Regions from separate parts of the Micrococcus sp. KRD077 genome, predicted to be linked through region 1. Evidence: predicted binding sites of a transcription regulator. Region 1 holds the regulator's gene; the other holds the start of a gene.
The links. The regulator HspR, encoded in region 1, represses chaperone genes until heat shock. The targets are predictions, from matches to a motif close to AAGTTGAGTCNNNNNGACTCAACTT.
Positions count from the first base shown of each region.

Region 2: J1M39_RS06295 (Hsp20/alpha crystallin family protein) is a predicted target of HspR. The motif match lies at 3,836-3,860, and genes of this name have one in related genera.

Region 1 is NZ_JABFAZ010000027.1:19,338-26,657, reverse strand. It holds gene J1M39_RS07240 (Dps family protein) at 1-206, opposite strand, end outside; gene dnaK (molecular chaperone DnaK) at 531-2,390, shown strand; gene J1M39_RS07230 (nucleotide exchange factor GrpE) at 2,552-3,214, shown strand; gene J1M39_RS07225 (DnaJ C-terminal domain-containing protein) at 3,283-4,275, shown strand; gene J1M39_RS07220 (heat shock protein transcriptional repressor HspR) at 4,272-4,823, shown strand; gene J1M39_RS07215 (alpha/beta hydrolase) at 4,802-5,869, shown strand; gene trmB (tRNA (guanosine(46)-N7)-methyltransferase TrmB) at 5,892-6,887, opposite strand.
Region 2 is NZ_JABFAZ010000021.1:49,177-56,496, reverse strand. It holds gene J1M39_RS06320 (SLC13 family permease) at 1-729, opposite strand, end outside; gene J1M39_RS06315 (DNA recombination protein RmuC) at 868-2,127, opposite strand; gene J1M39_RS06310 (hypothetical protein) at 2,193-2,630, opposite strand; gene J1M39_RS06305 (O-acetyl-ADP-ribose deacetylase) at 2,687-3,253, shown strand; gene J1M39_RS06300 (YdhK family protein) at 3,250-3,801, shown strand; gene J1M39_RS06295 (Hsp20/alpha crystallin family protein) at 3,952-4,413, shown strand; partial or broken gene J1M39_RS06290 (GMC oxidoreductase) at 4,523-4,975, opposite strand; gene ychF (redox-regulated ATPase YchF) at 5,375-6,460, shown strand; gene J1M39_RS06280 (type I restriction endonuclease subunit R) at 7,011-7,320, opposite strand, start outside.

The DNA of each region.
Region 1 (7,320 bases):
ATCGCGCGGACCAGCTCGATCTGGGGGTCGAGCATCTCGTGTACGCCGATGAAGCCGGGGCCCACGACGTTCCAGTGGGCGTGCTTCAGGGTGAGCTGCAGGTCGTTGAGGGCGTGCAGGCGGCCCTGGAGGATCTCGGCGGTGCGGCGGCCCGTGCTCAGGGACAGGCCCGGGACGGTGTACTCGGCGGCGTTCTTCTCGGCCATGGTGGTGCTCCTTCTCCGTCGGGACGGGCGCGCCGTCGGCGACGCCCCGTGTTCCGCCATTCAACCGCGCGAGACCCGCGCGCTTCCAGGGCCCGGCGCCTGCACCGGGACGGATCAGGGATGGACCCGGGCCCCGGGAATGGATAGCGGACGGCCCGCGTTGACCCTCGCAGAAGCAGAAGTGAGTGAAGTCGACTCAGGTTCACTTGACAGTCCACCGCCCCGGTGGCAACCTGAGTCATGAAGGCTCAAGTCCCTGCGGCGCCGGTGCCCCGGCCCGCGGGTCCGGCCCCCGCTTCACCGTCAGACAGGAAGGACCCCATCATGTCCCGTGCAGTCGGCATCGACCTCGGCACCACCAACTCCGTCGTCGCCGCCCTCGAGGGTGGCGACCCGGTCGTCATCGCGAACGCCGAGGGCGCCCGCACCACCCCGTCCGTCGTCGCGTTCTCCAAGGGCGGGGACGTCCTGGTCGGCGAGGTCGCCAAGCGCCAGGCCGTCAACAACCCCGAGCGCACCTTCGCGTCCGTCAAGCGCCACATGGGCACCGACTGGACCACCGAGGTGGACGGCAAGAAGTACACCCCGCAGGAGATCTCGGCCCGCACGCTGATGAAGCTCAAGCACGACGCCGAGGAGTACCTGGGTGAGAAGGTCACCGACGCGGTGATCACCGTGCCCGCCTACTTCAACGACGCCGAGCGCCAGGCCACCAAGGAGGCCGGCGAGATCGCGGGCCTGAACGTCACCCGTATCATCAACGAGCCCACCGCGGCCGCGCTGGCCTACGGCCTGGAGAAGGGCAAGGAGGACGAGCTCATCCTGGTCTTCGACCTGGGCGGCGGCACCTTCGACGTGTCCCTGCTCGAGGTCGCCAAGGACGAGGACGACTTCGCCACCATCCAGGTGCGCGCCACCGCCGGCGACAACCGCCTCGGCGGCGACGACTGGGATCAGCGGATCGTGGACTGGCTGCTCCAGCAGGCCAAGTCCAAGGGCGCGGACCTGTCCAAGGACAAGATCGCCCTGCAGCGTCTGAAGGAGGCCGCGGAGCAGGCCAAGAAGGAGCTCTCCTCGGCCACCTCCACCAGCATCTCGCTGCAGTACCTGTCCGTGACCCCCGAGGGCCCGGTGCATCTGGACGAGCACCTGTCCCGCGCCAAGTTCCAGGACCTCACCAAGGACCTGCTCGAGCGCACCCGCAAGCCGTTCGAGGACGTCATCAAGGAGGCCGGCGTCAAGGTCTCCGACATCGACCACGTGATCCTCGTCGGCGGCTCCACCCGCATGCCCGCCGTCTCCGACCTGGTGAAGGAGCTGACCGGCGGCAAGGAGCCCAACAAGGGCGTGAACCCGGACGAGGTCGTCGCCATCGGCGCGGCGGTGCAGGCGGGCGTGCTCGCCGGTGAGCGCAAGGACGTGCTCCTGATCGACGTGACCCCGCTGTCGCTGGGCATCGAGACCAAGGGCGGCGTGATGGCCAAGCTCATCGAGCGCAACACGGCCATCCCGACCAAGCGCTCCGAGACGTTCACCACGGCCGAGGACAACCAGCCCTCCGTGTCCATCCAGGTCTTCCAGGGCGAGCGCGAGTTCACCCGGGACAACAAGGCGCTGGGGACCTTCGAGCTGACCGGCATCGCCCCGGCCCCGCGCGGCATGCCCCAGATCGAGGTCACGTTCGACATCGACGCGAACGGCATCGTGCACGTCTCCGCGAAGGACAAGGGCACCGGCACCGAGCAGTCGATGACCATCACGGGCGGCTCCTCGCTGTCCAAGGAGGACATCGACCGCATGGTCAAGGACGCCGAGGCCCACGCGGACGAGGACAAGAAGCGCCGCGAGGCCGCCGAGCGCCGCAACCAGGCGGAGCAGTCCGCCTACTCCGTTGAGAGGCTCCTGCAGGACAACGGCGACAAGCTGCCCGAGGACGTCAAGACCGAGGTGCAGGCCGACGTCGACGCCCTGAAGGCCGCCCTGGAGAAGCAGGACAACGACGACGAGGTCGCCGCCGCGTTCGAGAAGCTCCAGGCCTCCCAGGTCAAGATCGGCGAGGCCCTCTACGCCCAGCAGGGCGCGGAGTCGGCCGACGCCGGCGCCGAGTCCGCCGCCCCGCAGGGCGACGATGAGGACATCGTCGACGCCGAGGTGGTCGACGAGGACGACGAGAAGAAGGCCTGACACCCCGGGGCCGGGGCGGGCGTCCACGCCCGCCCCGCCCGGAGGCCCACGACGCCGGCGGGCCGGCCCGGCAGCGCCCCTGCCGGGCCAGCCCGCCGGCCTTCCCGCACCACCCCCGCGCGGCGGACCCGCCGCGCCCACCCGCTTCGAAAGGACACACCATGAGCGCCGACCAGCAGCGTCCGCACGGCTCCTCCGACGCCGAGCGCGGCTCCGAGGAGGAGCCCATCGTGTTCAACGACCGTCGCCGCATCGACCCCGAGACCGGTGAGCCCCGTGTCTCCGCTGAGAGCGCGGCCGAGCAGGCCGAGGACGGCGACGCCCTCGCCCAGGCCGAGCGCATCCTCGACGAGGCCGGCGCGGAGGCCGGGACCGAGGCGCCGCAGCCCGCGGCCTCGGACCGCGAGGCCGAGCTCGAGACCGACCTGCGACGTCTGCAGGCCGAGTTCGTGAACTACAAGCGTCGCGTGGACCGCGACCGCGACCTGGCCAGGGACGCCGGCGTGCTCAAGGCCGTCACCGCGCTGCTGCCGGTGCTCGACGACATCGACGCCGCCCGCGCCGCCGGCGACCTGACGGACGGCCCGTTCGCCGCCATCGCGACCAAGCTCGACACCGTCCTGGCCGGCCTCGGCCTCGAGCGCCACGACCAGGCGGCGCTGGCCGGCGTCGAGTTCGACCCGGCCCTGCACGAGGCCGTGATGCGCCAGCCGCACGCGGAGGTGCCCGCGGACCACGTGGTCCAGGTCTTCCGCAACGGCTACGTCCGGGACGGCCGCGTGCTGCGCGCCGCCCAGGTGATGGTCTCCGCCGGAGACGAGTGACCCCGTCGGCCGGCGGCCCACCCCGCCGCCGGCCGACCCCCTGACCGATGCACACGAGAGGAGGCACCATGGCCTCGCAGGATTGGATGGACAAGGACTTCTACGCGACCCTGGGGGTGTCCAAGGACGCCTCCGATGCGGATGTGAAGAAGGCCTACCGCAAGCTCGCCCGCACCCACCACCCGGACCAGAACCCCGGGGACGAGGCGGCCGAGAAGAAGTTCAAGGAGATCTCGGAGGCGTACGCCGTCCTGAGCGACCCCCAGGAGCGCCAGGAGTACGACGCGATCCGCGCGATGGGCGGCGGCGCCCGGTTCTCCGCCCCGGGCGGTGCCGGCGGCGGCGGCTTCGAGGACGTCTTCGGCGGCATGTTCGGCGGCGGGGGCGGCCCCCGCACCACGCAGTCCGGGCCCGACCTGTCGGACCTGTTCAGCGGGATGTTCGGCGGCGCCGCCGGCCAGACCGGCGGCTTCGGCCCCGGCGGCTTCGGTGACGCCGGCTACGCGCGGCCGCGCCCCACGAAGGGCGCGGACCGCACCGCCACCACCACGATCTCCTTCCGCGGCTCGATCCAGGGCACCACGGTGTCCCTGCGCGGCCCGGACGGCGAGACGATCGAGGTGAAGATCCCGAAGGGCATCCGCGACGGCCAGAAGGTCCGTGCCCGCGGCAAGGGCTCGCCCGGCCCGGCCGGCCGCGGCGACCTGCTGGTCACCGTGCACGTGCGCGAGCACGAGTTCTTCCGCCGGGACGGGGACGACCTGCGGATCACCGTGCCGATCACCTTCCCCGAGGCCGCCCTCGGCGCCACGATCGAGGTGCCGACGCTGGAGCGCCCCGTGAAGGTGAAGGTGCCGGCGGGCTCCCAGTGTGGCCGCGTGCTGCGCCTGAAGGGCCGCGGTGTCGAGCGCGGGACGACGACGGGTGACCTGCTCGTGGAGCTGCGCGTCACCGTGCCCACCACGCTCAACGACGACGCCCGCGCCGCCGTCGAGGCCCTGCAGTCCGCCACGGCCGGCGACGATCCGCGGCGGGAGCTGGCCCGGAGGGCAGCCTGGTGAGCGCCCGCGACGGCGCCGCCCGTGCGGACCGGGGCCGCGAGGGGGGTCCCGACCGGCACGCCCCGGTCTTCGTGATCTCCGTGGCCGCCGAGATGGCGGACATGCATCCGCAGACCCTGCGCCAGTACGACCGGCTCGGCCTCGTGGTCCCCGCCCGCCAGGACGGACGGCACCGCCGCTACTCCCTCGCCGACGTCGAGCGGCTGCAGACCGTGCAGACCCTGAGCCGCGAAGGCATCTCGCTGGAGGGCATCCGCCGCGTGATCGCGCTGCAGCGCGAGGTCGAGCAGCTGCAGGACACCGTGGTCGAGCTGGCTGCCCAGGTGGACCGCCTCCACCACGCCTCCCGCCTGGCCCGCGTCTTCACCGTGGGCTCCGGCGGTGACGTCTCGGCCCGCTACGCCGACCGGATGGCCGTCCGCCGTCACGCCGCGGCACGGGCCGGGGCGGACACCGCGGGCGAGGCCTGCCCGAGCGGCCTGCGGAGGCTGCCCTCCGGCGTCGCAGGCCTCCGACGGGTGCCCACGTGGCAGTCCGAGCAGGACTGAGCCGGGCGTCGTTCGGGGCGGCCGCGCGGTCCCGCGTGCAGGAGCGGCTGCGCGCCGACATGGCCCGGCGCGACGGCCTCGGCCGGCAGGCCCGGAGCGCCCTGGACGGGATCGTCCACGCCCTCAAGCCGGAGGGCATGGACCCGCACCTGCCCGCCCGGCATCTGCTGGACTACGTCCTCGAGGGCCCGGACGGGCCGCGCGCGGTGGTCGCCGCGGGGGACCCCGTGACCGCCACCCACCTGACCTGGCTCGTCTCCGGCATGGGCATCCGCCCCCAGACGGCCATGTGGGGGACGGCCCGGGAGGCCGCCCACCTCGCCGCCGCCCAGCGCGCCGCCGGCGCACCCCGCCCCGTCGTCATCGGGTGGCTCGGCTACCCCGCACCCACGCCCTGGCGGGTGGTGCTCGACGGCCCCGGCCGGCGCGGCGGCGCGATGCTCGCCGCGGATGTGCGGGCCTGGTGGGAGTTCCTGCGCCACGGGCCGGGGGAGGACGACGATGTCGCCCCGGCCCTGCGCGCCCGCGGGACCGCCGTGCACGGGGCCGTGGAGGCCCACTCGTACGGCTCGCTCGTGGCCGCGCACGCCCTGCGCCTGCTCGCGGACCGGGGCCTGCAGCCCGACGACGCGGAGGCCCCGTGGCCGGCCGAGCGTCCCGTCGAGGCCCTCGTGGTCTCGGGCACGGTCGGCCTGCCCACCGCCCTGGCGGCCCGGGCCGCGCACCTCGGCCTGCGGTCCGGACGGACGTTCCGTGCCCTGGCCCCGGGCGACCTCCTCGCCCGGGTCGGCCGCACGGTGGGCCGACGTCGAGACTGGACGGACGCCGCCGCGCTGCCGGTGGCCCCGCGGCCCGGTCTGGCGGGGGCCGCCGTCCGCGGCCACCAGACGGCCCGCTGGTCGCCGACGGCCCCCGAGGACGCCCCGAGGGGCTACCGGGACGTCGGGTCCGTGACGCTCGCGGCGACCGCCCGGGTGACCGCCGGCCTGCCGCTGCCGCCCGTCCCGGACGGTGCCGACCCGGCCGGGCCGGTCGCCCCGGTCTGAGCGACCCCGTCGGGCCCCGTGCTCAGCGCCGGCGGTACGCCAGGTCGAACACGAGCCGCCCGGCCCGCTGGGACTTCGCCTCGAAGCTCGTGATCGGTCGGCCCTCGAACCGGGGCGCCCAGCCGCCGTCGTGGTCCACGGGGTCCGCGGCCGCCGCGCCGGCCCGCGCCTCGCCCAGGCCGGCCCGCAGCGGGCGCTCCTCCTCGGCCGCGCTCTCCCAGCCCGCGGGCAGCGGCTGGGCACCCACCTCGGTCTCCCTGCCCTCGCGGCGCACCCGCGTGAGCGGGGAGTCCTCGCCCGCGGCGCGCCCGGGGAAGAGGTTCTCGAACCCCGGGTGCGCCTCGAGCACCTCGCGCATCTGCACGGCGTAGCCCGACCAGTCCGTCGCCAGCCGCAGCACCCCGCCGGGGGCGAGCACCCGCGCCACGCGATCGGCGAAGGCGGGGGAGACCAAACGGCGTTTGTGGTGCCGCTTCTTGTGCCACGGGTCCGGGAAGAACACCCACACCTCGGAGACGGAGCCGGGCGTGAGCAGGGCGTCCAGCAGCTCGGGCGCGTTGGCCTCCACGGCGCGGACGTTCTCCAGGCCCTGCTGCTCCACGCGCGTCATGAGCGCGGCCAGGCCGGGCACGTAGACCTCGACGGCGAGCACGTTCCAGTCCGGCCGGTCGGCGGCGGCCTGCGCCGTGGACTCGCCCAGCCCCGAGCCGATGTCCACCAGCAGGGGAGCCTCGCGCCCGAACACCCCCGCCCAGTCCAGTCGGGCCCGGGCGTCCACCGAGGTGGCGCCGCGGCCGCGGGGCACGTCCACGAGGACCCGCTCCGCCTGGCGGTCCCACACCGCCTGTCGCCCCGCGTTCAGGCGCGCGCCGCGCCGGACGAAGGAGACCGGCTCCCGTCGGACGAGGGCGGGGTCCTTGTCCCGATTGTGGTCGTGCGCGTGGACGCGCTCGGCGGGCGGCGGCACGGCGTCGGGGCCGGGTGCGTCCGGGCAGGGGCGGGGCAGGTGCTCAGTCATCGCCCCGATCCTGCCACGGCCGCGCGTCGACGGTGCAGACCGCGGCCGACGACGGCGCCCGGCGCCGGGGTCAGGGGGTGCTGCTGGAGCGGTCCCCCGACGTGGGCGACGCGGACGCGGAGGCCGTGGTGGCGGTCGGCTCGGGTGCGGACTCGGTCGGGTCCGGCGCAGGGTCCGTGGCCGGCGCGCTCGTGGACGGACCGGACGCGCTCGTGGACGGACCGGACGGGCTCGGGGACGTCGGGGTGGCTCCGGTTGCTGCTCCTCGGGGGTCGGGGTGGAGCGGTCCGGCAGACGCAGGTCGGCGGGGGCGGAGGCGGCGTCCGCGGCGACGTGGCCCAGGTCGGACAGCCAGGCGGTCGCCGTGTCCCGAGGGATCCGCACCGTCAGCACGCCCGCGGCGGCCGGCGCCATGGACGCCTGGTCCGCCTCG
Region 2 (7,320 bases), on a different contig from region 1:
GATCTCGGCCTGCGTGGGGGCCTCGCCGGGCGCGGATGCGGGCGCGGCGGGGCGGTCGACCTGGCCCGCTGCCTCGTCCCCGGTCAGGGCGTCGTCCGTGCCGTAGCGCTGGACGAGCACGAGGATGGACACGCCGATGGGGAGCATCATCACGGCGGTGGCGGTGTTGGACACCCACATGGAGATGAACCCGGTGGCGATCATGAAGCCCAGGACGAGGTTCACGGTCCTGGCGCCCATGAACTTCAGGACGCCGAGCGCGATGCGCCGGTGCAGGTTCCAGCGCTGCATGGCCAGGGCGAGCATGAAGCCGCCCATGAACAGGAAGATGATGTTGTTGCCGTAGCTCGCGCCGATGGAGTCGAAGGTGATGCCGCCGTCGGACTCCTCGGCGGGCACGCCGAGCGGGAAGATGACGAGCGGCAGCAGGGCGGTGGCGGGGATGGGCAGGGCCTCGGTCATCCACCACACGGCCATGAGCACGGCGGTGGCGGCGACGAGGCGGGGCCAGACGCCGAGGTCGCCCGGCATGAGCAGGAACAGGGCGACGGCGAGCAGGGGGCCGGCCACGAGGCCGATGATGCGCTTGACGTTCTCGCCGCCGGTCAGTGGCTCGTCACGCATGCCCGGGGAGAGCTCGTGTTCGAACTCCTGGGCGGCCGCTCGGGGGTCGAAGCGGGAGACGTGCTCGTTGACGTTGCTCGGCGGGGGGATCGATCGGGACTCCACGGGGCCTCCTCCTCAGGTCAGGCCCTTGGCGCGGCCTGGCAATTCTCTGGGAGTTTCACGGTAGCAAGTGGCCTGGGACACGGAAAGACGACCTCGGGGCCGCGACGGCCCATCCGCCCGGCACCCGTGCCGCCCTGCTCACGCCTCCCGCGCCGACTCCGCCCGACGACGGCGCAGCTCGTCCTCCTCCACGCCCGCGACCAGTTCCGGGGCGGCCAGGGGTCGGGGCGCGGACTCGAGCGTGCGGATGTCCGGCGTGGGGGCCAGGCCCGGGTCGGCGTCGCGGAGGCGCCGGGCGGCGGGGAGCACGCGCGACTCGACGTTGCCGACGAGCTGGTTGTAGCGGTCCACGGCGGTCTTGAGGGAGCCGCCCATGCGGTCCAGGTGGGTGCCGAGCGTGCCGAGGCGCTCGTAGAGGTCCTTCGCGCTGGCCACCACGGTGTGGGCGTTCTCGGCCAGGGTGTCCTGCCGCCACGCGTAGGCCACGGACTTCAGGGCGGTCAGGAGGGAGACGGGGGCGACGAGCGCGACGTTCCGCGAGAACGCGTGGTCCAGCAGCCCGGGGTCCGCGTCCAGGGCCGCGGCCAGGAGCGACTCGGCGGGCAGGAAGCACAGGACCAGCTCGGGGGAGTGCTCGAGGCCGGCCCAGTAGGACTTCGCGGAGAGCTGGTCCACGTGGCGGCGCACGGCCGCGGCGTGCTGGCCGGCCAGCGCCTGACGCCGCTCGTACGCCTCCTCGCCGGGCTCATCCGCGAGGGCCTCGGCGGCCAGCGCGTCCCCGATGGGGGCCTTGGCGTCCACCGCCATGGCCTTGCCGCCGGGCAGGGACACCACGAGGTCCGGGCGGAGGCGCTCGCCGTCCTTGCCGGACAGCGTGGCCTGCTCGGTGAAGTCCACGTGGTGGAGCATGCCCGCCGCCTCGACGACCCGCCGCAGCTGCGCCTCGCCCCAGTGGCCCCGCGCGGAGGTGGACTTGAGGGTGGCCATGAGCGAGGTGGTCTGGTTCAGCAGGTCACGGTCGGTGGCCGCGGCGGCGCGGAGCTGCTCCCCGAGTCGGCCGAACTGGGAGGCCCGATCCCGTTCCAGCACGCCCACCTGCTCCTGGAGCGCCGCCAGCCGCTGGCCCAGCGGCGCGAGCGTGGACATCACCTGGGACTCCGCGCGCTGGCGTTCGGCGTCCTCGGCGCGCGCGGCCGTGAGCGCGCGCTGCTCCGCCCGGGCGGCCGCGAGCTCCTCTCGTGCCCCCTGGTGCTCGGTGCGCAGCGCGGCCAGCTCGGCCTGGGCCCGGCGGGCCTCCTCACCGCCGTCGGCCGCCCGGCGCCACATGAGCCACGCGCCCAGCAGGGCGCCCAGCACGAGTCCGAGGGTGAGGGCGAGCAGCAGGCTGAGGATCTCCATGACCCCACCCTCGCAGGCTGCACGGACACGGTAGGCCGCGGCGCGCCGTCGTCGTGGCGGGCGGCTCAGCCGAAGAGCGGGTTGGGGCCGTTGGCCACGACCTGCGGGTCGCCGTCGACGCGGGCGGCGATGCCCGCCGCGGCCACGCCGGGCAGATACGGGAAGACCATGCGGGTCGAGGCCAGGGCGGCGGCGTCGAAGGCCTCCACCGCGACGGCCGGGCGGGGTCCGTCCGCCGTCTCGATCTCGCCGTCGAACACGGCCACCGCCCGCGTGGGGCGAGGGCTGATCTTCGCGACCGTGGCGGCCGCCTGCTCGGGCTGGAGGTCCGGGTGCTCCCACATGCCGCGCTGGCCGTCGGCCGTGACGGCGAGGATTGTGGGGGCGAACACGGGCTGCCGGCCGAGCGTGTTGAACACGTGCTCCACCGCGAGGCTGATCAGCGGCAGCAGCTCGCCGCCGGGAGGCGTGGGGGTCGGTCCGGTGGGCGTCGGGGTGCTCATGGGGCCGAGGCTACCGGCCCTGTCCGACGGCGCCCACCCGCGCCTAGCGTGAACCCATGCAGCTCACCATCGCCCCCGGGGACATCACGGCCACGCACGCGGACGCCGTCGTCAACGCCGCCAACTCCACCCTGCTCGGCGGCGGAGGCGTGGACGGCGCCATCCACCGGCGTGGCGGTCCCGAGATCCTGGCCGAGTGCCGCCGCCTGCGCGAGACCGACCTGCCGGAGGGGCTGCCCGCCGGCCAGGCCGTGGCGACGACGGCGGGGCGCCTGCCCGCGCGCTGGGTCATCCACACGGTGGGCCCGGTGTGGGCCAAGACGATCGACAAGTCCGACACCCTCGCCTCGTGCTACCGCGAGTCCCTGAAGGTGGCGGCCGGGCTCGGCGCCCGGACGGTCGCGTTCCCGGCGATCTCCGCGGGGATCTACGGCTGGCCCATGGAGGACGCGGCGCGGATTGCCGTCGAGACCTGCCACGCGATGGCGGACGAGGTGGGCGACACCGTGGACGAGGTGCTGTTCGTGCCGTACGGCGAGACGGCGGAGGCCGCGTTCCGTGCGGCGCTCGGGCACCTCGAGGCCCCCCAGACCACCGATGACGAAGGAGACACCGGACGATGACCATGCGTTTCTGGACCAGGACCGTCGCCGTGACTGCGGCGAGTCTGCTCGCGCTCACCGGCTGCGCGACGGGAGGGGAAGAGGCGGCGACGTCGTCCTCCCACGGCGGGCACGCGGGCCACGCGATGGACGGCGGCCCCGCCCCCGAGGGCATCGAGCCCGCCGCGGACCCGGCCCACCCCGTGGGCACCGAGGTCACCCTCATGGCGGACCACATGCCCGGGATGGAGGGGGCCGCCGCCACCGTCGTGGGCGCGTACGAGACCACCGCCTACTCCGTGGACTACCGGCCGACGACGGGCGGGCCCGAGGTGACGGACCACAAGTGGGTCGTCCAGGAGGAGCTGGAGGACGCGGGCGCCGAACGCCTGCCCGACGGCGCGGCGGTCACCCTCGCGGCTGACCACATGCCGGGCATGCAGGGTGCGGAGGGCACGGTGCACTCCTCGACGGATGAGACCGTCTACATGGTGGACTACGAGTCCGACGGCATGCGGATGAGGAACCACAAGTGGGTGGTGGAGAGCGAGATCGCCTCGGCGGGCTGACCCCGGGCCGGGAGGGTCCTGACCGCCCGCCTGGAAGTTGATCGAACTTCACGTAGATTTCTGGAATAGGCTCGCCGGGCGTGCTGTTGTAGTGGTCAGACGCCGCGGTGTCAGCGGCGCCCACCCGAATCCCGAGGAGAGTGAACCGACATGGCCCGTCCTATCGATCCGTTCCGTGAGATGGAGCGCCTGGTGAACGGTCTGACGCCCCGCGCGACCGGCACCGTGTCCATGCCCATGAACCTGTACCGCGAGGGCGACGTCTTCGTCGCCGAGGTCGAGCTGCCCGGCGTCGACCCGGCCTCCATCGACGTGGACGTGGAGGAGCGCACCCTCACCGTCCGCGCCGAGCGCAAGGAGGACCCGGCCCGCGAGGACCGACGCTGGCTCACCCGTGAGCGTTCCGCCGGCACCTTCGCCCGCCAGCTCACCCTGGGCGAGGGCCTCGCCCTCGACCGCATCCAGGCCGACTACAGCGACGGCGTCCTGACCCTCACCATCCCGGTGGCGGAGCAGGCCAAGCCCCGCAAGATCTCCGTCACCCACGGCGGTGCTGCCCCCGTGGCCGGGCAGACCGTGGAGGGCGAGACCGCCGAGACCACCGGCGAGTGACCGGCCTCTGACGGAGCCGCGCGCGGCCGGCGTGACCGGCGCGCGGTCCGTCCCCCGAACGCAGATGCGGCGGGCCCCCCACCGGGGGCCCGCCGCATCTGCGTGGCGGTCAGGCGCGATCGGCCAGGATCAGCTGCGCCGCCTTCTCACCGATCATGACGCACGTGATGTTGGGGTTCACGGTCACGTGCTCGGGCATCACGGAGGCGTCGGCCACGCGCAGACCCGTCACGCCCTTGACGCGCAGGCGGGCGTCCAGGGGGCTCATGGCGTCGTCGTCGGCGCCCATGCGCACCGAGCCCACCGGGTGGTACACGGTGTTGTGGGTGCGGCGCACGTAGTCGGCGATCTCCTCGTCCGTCTGCGCCTGCTCGCCCGGGGCCAGCTCGCGCCCCGCCCACGCCGCCATGGCCGGCTGGGAGACGATCTCCCGGGCCAGTCGGATGCCGGCCACCGCGACGGCCATGTCATGGCCCTCCGGGTCGGTGAAGTAGCGCGGGTCCACGGCCGGCTTGTCCCGGTAGTCGTTGAAGCGCAGGCGCACGGTGCCGCGGGACTTGGCGTCGGGAGGGCCCGGCGGCCCTGCGGTCTCGGCTGTCGTCCTCTGGTCGGCAGACACGGGTGTGCTTACTGTCGACGGGGTCTGGGCGGCCCGTCCACCCTACGGATCGGTCATCTGGACGGGGATGCGTGCTGGGCGGTGCGGGTCTCTGGGTTCCGTGGGCACGCCGGGCTGGGGCTGGGGCTGCCGGGCCCCGTGGCCGCCGGGCCTCTGGGTTCCGTGGGCAGAAAAGCAAGGGTTTCTGCCCCCGGAAGCGAAAACCCTGCCGGTTCTGCCCCCGGAACAGGGGAGAGCGCGCTTTCTGCCCACGGAGCGGGCGGGGCTGCCGGTTCTGCCCACGGAACGGGGCCGGTGCGGGACGCCTCCGCCGCGGCGGGCCCGCCGGTAGACTGCCGGACTGTGGCTTTGACTATCGGATTCGTGGGACTGCCCAACGTGGGCAAGTCGACCCTGTTCAACGCGCTGACGCGCCAGACCGTGCTCGCGGCGAACTACCCGTTCGCGACGATCGAGCCGAACGTGGGCGTGGTGAACCTGCCGGACGAGCGGCTGCCCCAGCTGGCCGAGATCTTCGGCTCCGAGCGCATCCTGCCGGCCACGGTGTCCTTCGTGGACATCGCCGGCATCGTGAAGGGCGCCTCGGAGGGGGAGGGCCTGGGCAATCAGTTCCTGGCCAACATCCGTGAGGCCCACGCGATCGCCCAGGTGGTGCGCGCGTTCGACGACGGCGACGTCGTCCACGTGGACGGCAAGGTGGACCCGGCCTCGGACATGGAGACCATCAACACCGAGCTGATCATCGCGGACATGCAGACCGTGGAGAAGGCGATCCCGCGCGTCGAGAAGGAGGTCAAGGGCAAGAAGAAGGAGCCCGCCGACCTCGAGGCGCTCAAGGCCGCGCTCGCGGTGCTGGAGCGGGGCGAGACGATCTTCGCGGCGAAGGACAAGGACAAGCTGGACATGGACCGGCTGCGCGAGCTGAGCCTGCTCACCGCCAAGCCGTTCATCTACGTGTTCAACTCGGACGAGGGTGTGCTGGGGGACGAGGCCAAGCAGCAGGAGCTGCGCGATCTGGTGGCCCCCGCCGACGCCGTGTTCCTGGACGCCAAGCTCGAGTCCGACCTCGTGGAGCTCTCCGAGGAGGAGGCCGCCGAGATGCTGGAGATGGCCGGGCAGGACGAGTCCGGGCTGGACCAGCTGGCCCGCGTGGGCTTCTCCACCCTCGGCCTGCAGACCTACCTGACGGCCGGGCCGAAGGAGACGCGCGCGTGGACCATCCCCGTCGGCGCGACCGCTCCGGAGGCCGCCGGCGTGATCCACACCGACTTCCAGCGTGGCTTCATCAAGGCGGAGATCGTGAGTTTTGATGACCTGATCGCCGCCGGGTCGATGGCCGATGCCAAAGCCGCCGGCAAGGTGCGCATGGAGGGCAAGGACTACGTCATGAAGGACGGCGACGTGGTGGAGTTCCGGTTCAACGTGTGATTCGTTGAAATCATGCGGTTTTTGGCGCCGTTAGTCTGTGGCATGACGCAGAATTATGGCGAGCCTATGGCAGTCGTGTCGTAGCGGTGGATGCCCTCACTGGCTGGTTCTGGTGGGGGCTTCGTCGTCTGTGGGACGTATGCACGTAACGTATATGTGGCACCCTCGGTCATGCCGCGTGAGCGGTCATGTGGTTCATGATCAGCTCGCACTCCACCGGGGCTAATCGGCCTACACTCATGACCTAAACGTAGCGCCCGTTGCGTCCTGACCCCGGAACGAAACCCGGGGCGCTGGAGGCACCTCGGCAACGGCCTTCACATGCGCGGGGCACACCACCTTTTCATGCGGGGATTGTCCCACGGTATCCCTGCAAATCAGTCTGCATGAGCCGCACCAGTGGCCAATCGACGAACTGATTTTAGACCCCATGCCCGCTTACGCGGTGTGACCAAGAATGTCACCTTTACGTGCATCAGTTCCAGGCGCGCCTCCAGTACCCTTGCGGGGTGAACGGCCGAGCATCACTTTTGTCGACATCTACACACCCCTACGCAGACACTCCGCGAGCAAACAATTCCGCCTGCTCGATCACCAGCTCGATTGCCTTAGCTTCCGCATCAGGCGGGTAGTCGTACTTGGCGAGGATGCGGCGTACCTTTGAGCGCATCGCAGCCAGCACAGACTCCTTCAGGTTCCAGTCGATCGTTGCTGATTGCCTGACAGACGTCACGAGCTCTTGAGCGATCGCCTTGAGTGTCTCGTCGCCCAGCTCCATCACCGCAGAGTCGTTCTGCACTACCGCGTCATAGAAAGCGACCTCATCTTCGCGCAGTCCGAGCTCCTCGTGCCGTTTCTGA